DNA from 3 places in the Agromyces chromiiresistens genome. Region 3 is predicted to be linked to each of the others. Evidence: predicted binding sites of a transcription regulator. Region 3 holds the regulator's gene; each other region holds the start of a gene.
The links. Region 3 encodes LexA, which represses DNA repair genes until DNA is damaged. Its sites were predicted from a motif close to TCGAACANNTGTTCGA; they were not measured.
Positions count from the first base shown of each region.

Region 1: uvrA (excinuclease ABC subunit UvrA) is a predicted target of LexA. The motif match lies at 1,546-1,561, and genes of this name have one in related genera.
Region 2: PX701_RS04530 (HNH endonuclease signature motif containing protein) is a predicted target of LexA. The motif match lies at 1,507-1,522, and genes of this name have one in related genera.

Region 1 is NZ_JARFNL010000006.1:300,764-304,037, reverse strand. It holds gene uvrA (excinuclease ABC subunit UvrA) at 1-1,491, opposite strand, end outside; gene uvrB (excinuclease ABC subunit UvrB) at 1,613-3,274, opposite strand, start outside.
Region 2 is NZ_JARFNL010000002.1:59,957-63,230, reverse strand. It holds tRNA gene PX701_RS04545 (tRNA-Gln) at 55-126, opposite strand; gene PX701_RS04540 (MarR family winged helix-turn-helix transcriptional regulator) at 264-761, shown strand; gene PX701_RS04535 (hypothetical protein) at 799-1,263, opposite strand; gene PX701_RS04530 (HNH endonuclease signature motif containing protein) at 1,541-3,055, shown strand.
Region 3 is NZ_JARFNL010000004.1:1,709,666-1,712,939, forward strand. It holds gene metE (5-methyltetrahydropteroyltriglutamate--homocysteine S-methyltransferase) at 1-371, shown strand, start outside; gene PX701_RS15120 (alpha/beta fold hydrolase) at 472-1,233, shown strand; gene lexA (transcriptional repressor LexA) at 1,336-2,022, opposite strand; gene PX701_RS15130 (LysM peptidoglycan-binding domain-containing protein) at 2,279-2,671, shown strand; gene PX701_RS15135 (histidinol-phosphate transaminase) at 2,730-3,274, shown strand, end outside.

The sequences.
Region 1 (3,274 bases), on a different contig from region 3:
GGCGGCGCGCGCGAGGTCGAGGTAGCTGAGGCCGACCCGGATGAGGAAGTCGAGGCGGACCTTGATCTCGCGCAGCACCTGGGCGCCGATGGCCTGCTCGCGATCGGTGAGCTCGAGGCGGTCCATGAATGCGCGCGCATCGGTGAGGCTCAGCAGGCCGACGTCGGCGATGCTGTGATCGTGGATCAGCACGGACAGCACCTCGGGCTTCAGCCGCTTGCCGTCGCACACGGGGCAGGGCACCTCGCGCAGGTACTCGGCCCACCGCGCCCGTTGCACGTCGGTCTCGGCCTGGAGGTACTGCCGCTCGATGTACGGCACGACGCCCTCGAAGCCCGAGGTGTAGCTCATCTCACGGCCGTACCGGTTGCGCCAGCGCACCTTGACCTCGAAGTTCTGCCCGCGCAGGACCGCCTGCCGTGCCTCGTCGGGGAGCTCGGCCCACGGCGTGTCGAGGGAGAAGCCGAGGTCGCGGGCGAGCCCGTCGAGCAGCTTCTCGTAGTAGTTGTAGAGGCTCTTGCCCTGCGAGGTCCACGGGAGGATGACGCCGTCGGTGATCGAGAGGGCCGGGTCGCCGAGCAGCAGCTCTTCGTCGACCGACATGCGCGTGCCGAGGCCGGAGCACTCGGGACAGGCGCCGAACGGCGCGTTGAACGAGAAGGTGCGCGGCTCGATCTCGGTGAGCTGGATCGGGTGCTGGTTCGGGCACGAGAGCTTCTCGGAGAAGGTGTGCCAGGCGTCGGGACCCGACTCGTCGACGAAGTTGACCTGCACCAGGCCGTCGGTGAGCCGGAGCGCCGTCTCGAGCGAGTCGGTGAGCCGGCCCAGCACGTCGGGCCCGGCGACGAGCCGGTCGACGACGACGGAGATGTCGTGCTTGATCTGCTTCTTGAGCTTCGGCGGCTCGTCGAGGCGGATGAGTTCGCCGTCGACGACGGCACGCGAATAGCCCTGCGCCGCCAGTTCGCGGAAGAGGTCGACGAACTCGCCCTTCTTCTTCGACACCACGGGGCTCAGCACCTGGAACCGGGTGCCCTCCTCGAGCTCCATCAGCCGGTCGGCGATCTGCTGCACCGTCTGCCGCTGGATCTTCTCGCCGCAGACCGGGCAGTGCGGCACGCCGATGCGCGCCCACAGCAGTCGCATGTAGTCGTAGATCTCGGTGATCGTGCCGACCGTCGAGCGGGGGTTGCGGTTCGTCGACTTCTGGTCGATCGACACGGCGGGGCTCAGGCCCTCGATGAAGTCGACGTCGGGCCGGTCGACCTGCCCGAGGAACTGCCGGGCGTATGCCGACAGCGACTCGACGTAGCGTCGTTGCCCCTCGGCGAAGATCGTGTCGAACGCGAGCGACGACTTGCCCGAACCCGAGAGGCCTGTGAACACGACCATCGCGTCGCGCGGGATCTCGACGTCGACGTTGTGCAGGTTGTGCACGCGGGCACCGCGGACACTCAGGCGCGAATGGGCATCGAGACGTGAAACTGGCACCCTTCGAGTCTAGAGAGACCCACCGACACGGATGCCTCGACCGATGCGCTGTCGGCGAACAGATGTTCGAATCGGACCGGCGGGCGCCCCCGTCGAGACTGCAGCGCGCCCGCCGTGCCCGTCAGCCCAGGTGCCCCGCCTTCTCCATCTGCCGGAGCTCGCGCTTGAGCTCGGACACCTCGTCGCGCAGTCGCGCGGCGAGTTCGAACTTGAGCTCGCCGGCCGCCTCGAGCATCTGGTCGTTGAGGTCGCGGATGAGCTCTTCGAGGTCGTTCGCGCCCTCGGCGGCGATGCCTTCGGTACGGAGGTTCGGCACCGGCGACTTCTTACGGCCGTCGCGGCCCGCGAGCAGCGCAGCGGTGTCGGCCTCTTCGCGCGCGAGCACCTCGGTGATGTCGGCGATGCGCTTGCGCAGTGGCTGGGGATCGATGCCGTTGACGCGGTTGTACTCGAGCTGCCGGTCGCGCCGACGCGTCGTCTCGTCGATCGCCTGCTTCATCGAGTCGGTGAGCACGTCGGCGTACATGTGCACCTCGCCCGAGACGTTGCGCGCGGCGCGCCCGATCGTCTGGATGAGCGAGGTCGACGACCGGAGGAACCCCTCTTTGTCGGCGTCGAGGATCGCGACGAGCGACACCTCGGGGAGGTCGAGACCCTCGCGCAGCAGGTTGATGCCGACGAGCACGTCGTAGACGCCTGCGCGAAGCTCGGTGAGCAGTTCGACCCGCCGGAGCGTGTCGACGTCGGAGTGCAGGTAGCGCACCCTGACCCCGGCCTCGGTGAGGAAGTCGGTGAGCTCTTCGGCCATCTTCTTCGTGAGGGTGGTGACGAGGACTCGCTCGTCGCGCTCGGCACGCTTGCGGATCTCTTCGAGCAGGTCGTCGATCTGCCCCTTCGACGGCTTCACGACGATCTGCGGATCGACGAGGCCGGTCGGCCGGATGATCTGCTCGACGACGCCGTCGGCGATGCCCATCTCGTATCGGCCCGGCGTCGCGGAGAGGTACACGGTCTGGCCGACGCGCGCCTTGAACTCGTCCCACTTGAGGGGGCGGTTGTCGAGGGCGCTCGGCAGCCGGAACCCGTGTTCGACGAGGGTGCGCTTGCGCGACGAGTCGCCCTCGTACATGGCACCGATCTGCGGCACCGTCACGTGCGACTCGTCGATCACGACGAGGAAGTCGTCGGCGAAGTAGTCGAGCAGGCAGTGCGGCGCTTCGCCGGGCGCGCGCCCGTCGATGTGCCGCGAGTAGTTCTCGATGCCCGAGCAGAACCCGATCTGCTCCATCATCTCCAGGTCGAAGGTCGTGCGCATGCGCAGCCGCTGCGCCTCGAGCAGCTTGCCCTCGCGTTCGAGCTCGGCGAGGCGCTCGTCGAGCTCGTCGCGGATGGTTCCGATGGCGCGCTGCATCACGTCGGTCGATGCGACGTAGTGCGATCCCGGGAAGACGGGAACCGCGTCGAGCTGGCGGACGATCTGCCCCGTGAGCGGATGCAGGCTGTAGAGCGCCTCGATCTCGTCGCCGAACATCTCGATGCGGATCGCCAGCTCTTCGTAGACGGGGATGATCTCGATCGTGTCGCCGCGCACGCGGAACGTGCCCCGCGAGAAGTCGACGTCGTTGCGCTGGTACTGCATCGAGACGAACTTGCGGATGAGCCAGTCGCGGTCGACCCGTTGGCCGACCTGCAGCGGCATCATCGCCCCGAGGTACTCCTCGGGCGTGCCGAGGCCGTAGATGCAGGACACGGTCGACACCACGACGACGTCGCGCCGGCTGAG
Region 2 (3,274 bases), on a different contig from region 3:
GATGTCTCGGCGTCGGCCGCGGTGTCACGGGTAACCCGATCGCGGCCGGGCGGGCTCCGCCACCAGGATTCGAACCTGGTCCTCACAGCTCCAAAGGCTGTCGTGCTGCCGTTACACCATGGCGGAACGCGCGGGCGGCTCGGCTCGCGCGACATCAAGTCTGCCATGGCGGCCGGGGCCCGAACGGCGCCGGCCGCGGCCGTCAGAACGCCCGCCGAGGCATCCGCACCGGCTGACGCCCCGACCGGCGGGATAATGGCGAGGTGAGAGATGCTGACGAGGTCGACCGGATCGTCGACGACTGGGAGCGGGAGCGCCCCGATCTCGACTTCGCCCCGCTGCAGGTGCTCTCGCGGGTCGCGCGGCTCTCGAAGCACCTCGATCGCGCCCGCCGCCAGGCGTTCGCCCGGTCCGAGCTCGAGGCCAGCGAGTTCGACGTGCTCTCGGCGCTGCGCCGTGCCGGGGCGCCGTACCGGCTCTCCCCCAAGCAGTTGCTGCAGCAGACGCTCGTGTCGAGCGGCACGATGACGAACCGCATCGACCGGCTCGTCGAGCGCGGGCTGGTCACCCGCCAGACCGACCCCAACGACGGCCGCGGCATCCTCGTCGAGATGAGCCCCGCGGGGCTCACCCGTGTCGACGCCGCGATCACCCGGCTGGTCGACGCCGAGGCCGAGCTGCTGGCGCGACTGCCCGCGGCCGAGCAGAAGCGGCTCGCGGGCCTCCTGCGCAAGCTCAGCCTCGGGTTCGACGCGGGCTGAGCGCAGTCCGCCGGCGCCCTCGCCCGGAGGCACCCGGTCAGGCGTCGTCGTCGCGCGCGAACCAGCGGACGCCGCCGTCGTGCACGATGAACTGCGACCACACCTCGACGTGCTCGTTCCGGCAGGCCGCTGCCAGTCCGCACGCCCATTCGCGGTCGACAGGAGTGCTCCGCTCGGGACCGCGGCGCTCCCAGGCGAAGGCGACCCGCGTCGCCCCGATGAAGTCGCAGACGTACGCCACGCGGTTCGCCAGCAGCTGCGCGGCGGTGCCCTCGGGGGTCGGCCCGTCGGGGGCACCGGGGTAGTCGGCCATCGGCATCATGAGCAACTGGTAGCCCTCGTCATCGAAGAAGAGCGTCCACAATTGACGGCGGAACGCCCGCTGGATGAGCTCCTCGACCCGGTCCTGCAGTGCAGCGTCGGTCATCACGGGTACGTCGGGCAGATGCGGGTCGGTGCTGCACTGGCTCGTCGGTTCGGTGTCGGCGTCTCGGTCGGTCATGCGTCGATCCTGCGGGCGCGCCGGGGTGGTGCCGCCCGCGACGGCCCGATTCGTGACGGATGCCGCGGAGCAGCGCCTGTGGAGGATGGGTCGTGCGCCCGACTCCTCGGCGCATGCTCGAGGTGCCGTCTGCCGGGTGGGCCCTGGGCGGACCGGCGTCTCGCACCGACGTCCGGCCGCGTCCCGGGCCCGAACGTTCGCATTCGCAGCGCGTCGCGGCCGCGCATTCACTCGGCGAAACACTCGAACATTCATTCGAATCTTGATACGATGGGGCATGGCCTTCGACGAGCACACCACCTCCGTTCCCGGAGGACTCGCGGTGCCCGTCGCGCCGTCACCCGCAGCGTTCCCACCCCCCTCCGAGATGTCCCCGTTCGCTCGTGCGCAAGAGGGCCTCGCCGTCCTCGTCGACGCCGCCGTGCGAGCGCAACGCATCGAGGCGATGCATCGCGCCATGCACATCGACGTGATCGCGATGACCGTCGCCTTCGCACTGCGCCATGCCGGCGCATTCGTGTCGGCGTCGCTGTCGCCCGCGCGTCGCGACGAGATGGCGCGCCGCAGCGTCGTGGCCGAACTCGCGGCCGCGCTGCGAACCCCAGAGCGCACGATGCAGCGCGAGATCGACGAAGCGTGGGTGCTGTCGAACCAGCTGCCGGCCACCCTGTCGGCGCTGCGACGCGGCGAACTCACGATGCAGCACGCTCGGGTCATCGTCGGCGCCGGCTGCGATCTCGCCGACCGGCCGCGCGTGCGTGCCGAGCTCGACGAGCGCCTCGCCGCGCTCGGGGCCGACCTCACTGCGGCGAAACTGCGGGGCAAAGCCCGCCGACTTCGTGAAGAGCTCCTCGCCGAGACGACGTCAGAACGGCATCGGGCCGCCCGCGAGACCCGGCGAGTCGAATTCGAGCCCGCCACCGACGGCATGGCCTGGCTGCACGTGCTCCTGCCGGCGGCCGATGCGTTGAGCATCTTCGTGCGGCTCGACGACGCCGCACACACCGCCGCCGGCGCCGACGTCAGGGGCGTGAGCGGTCGGGTTGGCGGCGCCGGCCGCGGTGATGAAGACCGCAACCACGAGCAACTTCGCGCCGACTTCGCCGGCGACCTCCTCCGTTTCGGCCTTCTCCCCGCTGGCGACCGCGGAGCGGAGGCGATCGCGTCGGCGCGTGCGACGGTGCATGTCACCGTTCCGGTTTTCACGCTCATGGGGCTCGACGAGACGCCGGGGCACCTCGACGGCTACGGGCCGATCGACGCCGACACCGCACGACGCCTCACCGCGACCGCTCCCTCGTTCACCCGGTTGCTCACGCACCCCGTGACGGGCGCGGTGCTCGATGTCGACCGTGCGAGCTACCGACCGCCGGCCGACCTGCGCCGCTGGCTGCGGGTGCGAGACGGCACCTGCCGCTTCCCCGGCTGCAACAGGCCGGCGGGTCGCAGCGAGATCGATCACACCCGCGACTACGCCGACGGCAATCCGACCGCGCACGACAACCTCGCGCACCTCTGCGCCGGGCATCATCACCTGAAACACGAGACGGCCTGGTCGGTCGTGCACCGTGGCGGCGGCATCCTCGAGTGGCGCTCGTCTTCGGGGCGGGTCTACGCGACCCATCCGGCCGAACCGATACCGACGACACCACGGCCGGCCGATGACCGCGATCACCGTGATTGCCGCGATCACCGCGAGCCAACCGTGCCGGGTCGGGTTGCCGACGACGCATCGCGCCGGCCGAACGTCGAGCCGGACGGCGATGAGTACCCACCGAACGCGCCGTTCTGACCAGTCCCATCGACGCCACCGGGCCGATCACTGCACCGGGCCGATCACCACACCGGGCTGAGCACCGCAGGGCGCGCCACAGATCACACTGAACCGATCACCACGAGCCGATCATCACACCGGGTGATGACCGCAGAGCGCACCAGAGACCGCACCGGGTGAAGACCGCAGAGCGCAGATCACCGCCGAGCGCCGACGAACGGCGCCCACGACCGCCCG
Region 3 (3,274 bases):
TGTGCTACTCGGAGTTCGGGGTGGTGATCGACGCGATCAAGGGACTCGACGCCGACGTCACCTCGATCGAGGCCGCGCGCAGCCGGATGGAGGTCGTCGACGACCTCTCGGCGAGCGGCTTCGACCACGGCATCGGGCCCGGGGTGTACGACATCCACTCGCCCCGCGTGCCGTCGACGGCCGAGCTGCAGGAACTGCTCGAGCGCGCGGCGGCGGCGATCCCCGCCGGGCGGCTCTGGGTGAATCCCGACTGCGGTCTCAAGACGCGCGGCTACGACGAGACGGTGGCGTCGCTCGCGAACCTCGTCGAGGCGACCCGTGCGGTGCGGGCCGGACTCGCACGCGGGCTCGCGGCGCCGGTCGCCGGATGAGGCGGCGGGCGGATGCCGCGTGAGCGGCATCCGCCCGATGCTCGGCGCCTTCGCATCGTTCGCCGGGGCGATGCACAGGCGGGCGGCGTACCGTCATCGCATGCGACTCGCGGTTCACGAGACGGGCGCGGGCGCCCGCACGGCCATCCTCATCCACGGCATCATGTCGGACTCGCGCGCATGGCACCGCGTCACGCACGAACTCGAGGCGCAGGGCTTCCGGGTGCTCGCGGTGGACCTCGCCGGACACGGGCGCAGCCCGCGGGCGCGTCGGTACTCGCCCGCCGCATGGGCCGACGACGTGGTCGAGACGGTCGAGCCCATGCTCGACGGGCCCCCCGACGTCGTGCTCGGGCACTCGCTCGGCGGCCTCGTCGCGAGCCTCGTCGCCGACCGGCTCGCGCCGCGGGCGGCGATCTACGTCGATCCCGCGTTCGCCTTTCCGACGGGCCTGCGCGGCCTGGCGTACAAGGCCTTCTTCGCGATCGCCCCGAGGCCGCGGCGCGGGGCGCTCGTGCGGATGAACCCGAAGTGGAGCGCGGTCGACGTCGACATCGAACTGGCGACCCTCCGCGACTGGGACAAGCGGACCGTGCTGGGCTTCGCCGACACCAGGCCGCTGGTGCCGCCGGCCCGACTCGTCGCCCCGACGCTCGTGCTGCTCGCCGAGAAGAGCCTGCTCATCACCGAGCGCGTCGCGTCCGACCTGCGCCGACGGGGCATGACCGTCGCGACGGTGCCGGGCACGGGTCACACGGTCTTCCGCGACGATCATGCTGGGTTCATGGACGCGGTGATCGGCTGGCTCCGTTCGGTGGCGCAGCCTGCGGGCGCGATCGCCGCAGGCGCGACGAGCGCATAGCGTCCTCCGGACGCACGTCACCCGACGTCCCCGGCCTCGCCGATCGCGCGCCGCCGGCGCGGCCGCGGGCTCAGACCGCGCGCCGCCGGCGCGGCCGCGGGCTCAGACCGCGCGCAGCACGGCGACGACCTTGCCGAGGACCTCGGCCTGGTCGCCGAGGATCGGCTCGAACGCGGTGTTGCGCGGCAGCAGCCAGGTGTGGCCGTCGCGCTGGCGGAACACCTTGACGGTCGCCTCGCCGTCGAGCATGGCGGCCACGATCTCGCCGTTCTCGGCGGTGCGCTGCGAGCGCACGACCACCCAGTCGCCGTCGCAGATGGCCGCGTCGATCATCGAGTCGCCGACGACCTTGAGGATGAAGAGCTCGCCCTTGCCGACGAGCTGGCGGGGGAGCGGGAACACCTCGTCGATCTGCTGCTCGGCCGTGATCGGCACGCCGGCCGCGATGCGGCCGACGAGGGGGACCATCGCCGCGTCGCCGACCGGCGCGGGATCGCCCGCCGACGGAGGTCGCTCGTCGAGGCCCGGCAGCTCGATGAGCACCTCGAGCGCGCGGGGGCGGTTCGGATCGCGCCGCAGGTAGCCGGCGAGTTCGAGCTGGTTGAGCTGGTGCGTGACGCTCGACAGCGATGCGAGGCCGACGGCGTCACCGATCTCGCGCATGCTCGGCGGGTAGCCGCGTGTCGCCACCGAACGCTGCACGACCTCGAGGATCGCGATCTGCTTCGCGCTCAGGCTCTTGCGGCGGCGTGCCCTGCCGGTCTCGCGCACGTCGTTGTCGCTCTTCACGGTTCCGCCCCTCGTTGCGACCGCCTTCGCGATCGGATGTCGGTGGTGTCTGATCGACTGTTCCCAGACATTCGAAACTGTATCCACATGCGGCGGGAGCGGCAAACATTCGTTCGAGTGTGTCGCGAGATCGCTCCCCGAGAAACCCGCAGTCCGATGCTTGCAGTCGAAGATGTTCGAAGATATATTCGGAACAGAGATTCGCATCCGGCCCTCCCGGCCGAGGGCCGGATGCGATCCCACGCAGGAGGGTGACATGAGCGCAGCGATCGTGACGAACGAGTACCGTTCCGGTGTTCCGGTGCCCCGCGCAGGCCGTGTCGACGGCGGTGCGGAGGGTGCACCGCGCACCCGCCTCCGGCTGACCCGTCGCGGGCGCGCTGTCTTCACGACCCTCGCCGCACTGCCGATCGTCCTCTGGGCGCTCGCAGCCGTGCTGAACGCCGGCGGTGCGGCCGCCGACCTGGCCGGGGGCGATTCGCTGCAGTACGTCACGGTGGGTGCCGGGGGCTCGCTCTGGGAGATCGCCGAGGCGATCGACCCGTCGGCCGACCCGCGCGACACGATCGCCGAGATCGTCCGGCTCAACGGGCTCGACGGTGCGACGATCGAGCCGGGCCAGCGCCTCGCGGTCCCCGCTTCGGAGTAGGCGGTCATACGAGGTCGCACGCCGGGGGCGTCACGGGTCGCGTGGCTAGGCTGGTTCGGTGACGAGTCTCGACGACCTCCCCATCCGCGACGACCTCCGTGGTCGCGACCCGTACGGTGCGCCGCAGAAGGCGGTGCCCGTCGCCCTCAACGTCAACGAGAACACGCATGCCATCCCCGAGGACGTGGCGCACGACATCGTCGCCCGAGTCGCCGCCGCGATCCTCCGGTTGAACCGATACCCCGATCGCGAGTTCACCGAGCTGCGAGAGGCGCTCGCCGGCTACCTCGGCCACGGGCTCGCACCCGAGCAGATCTGGGCCGCCAACGGCTCGAACGAGGTGCTGCAGCAGGTGCTGCAGGCGTTCGGTGGGCCCGGCCGCTCGGTGCTCGGATTCGCGCCGACGTACTCCATGTACGCGCTGCTCGCCTCGGGCACGGGCACCCGCTGGATCGCCGCCGACCGCGACGACGACTTCGAGCTCAGTGCCGAGACGGCGGTCGCCGCCGTTCGCGAGCACGACCCCGACCTCGTCTTCCTCTGCGCACCGAACAATCCCACGGGCACGCCGCTGTCGCTCGACACGGTGCGTGCCGTCGCCGA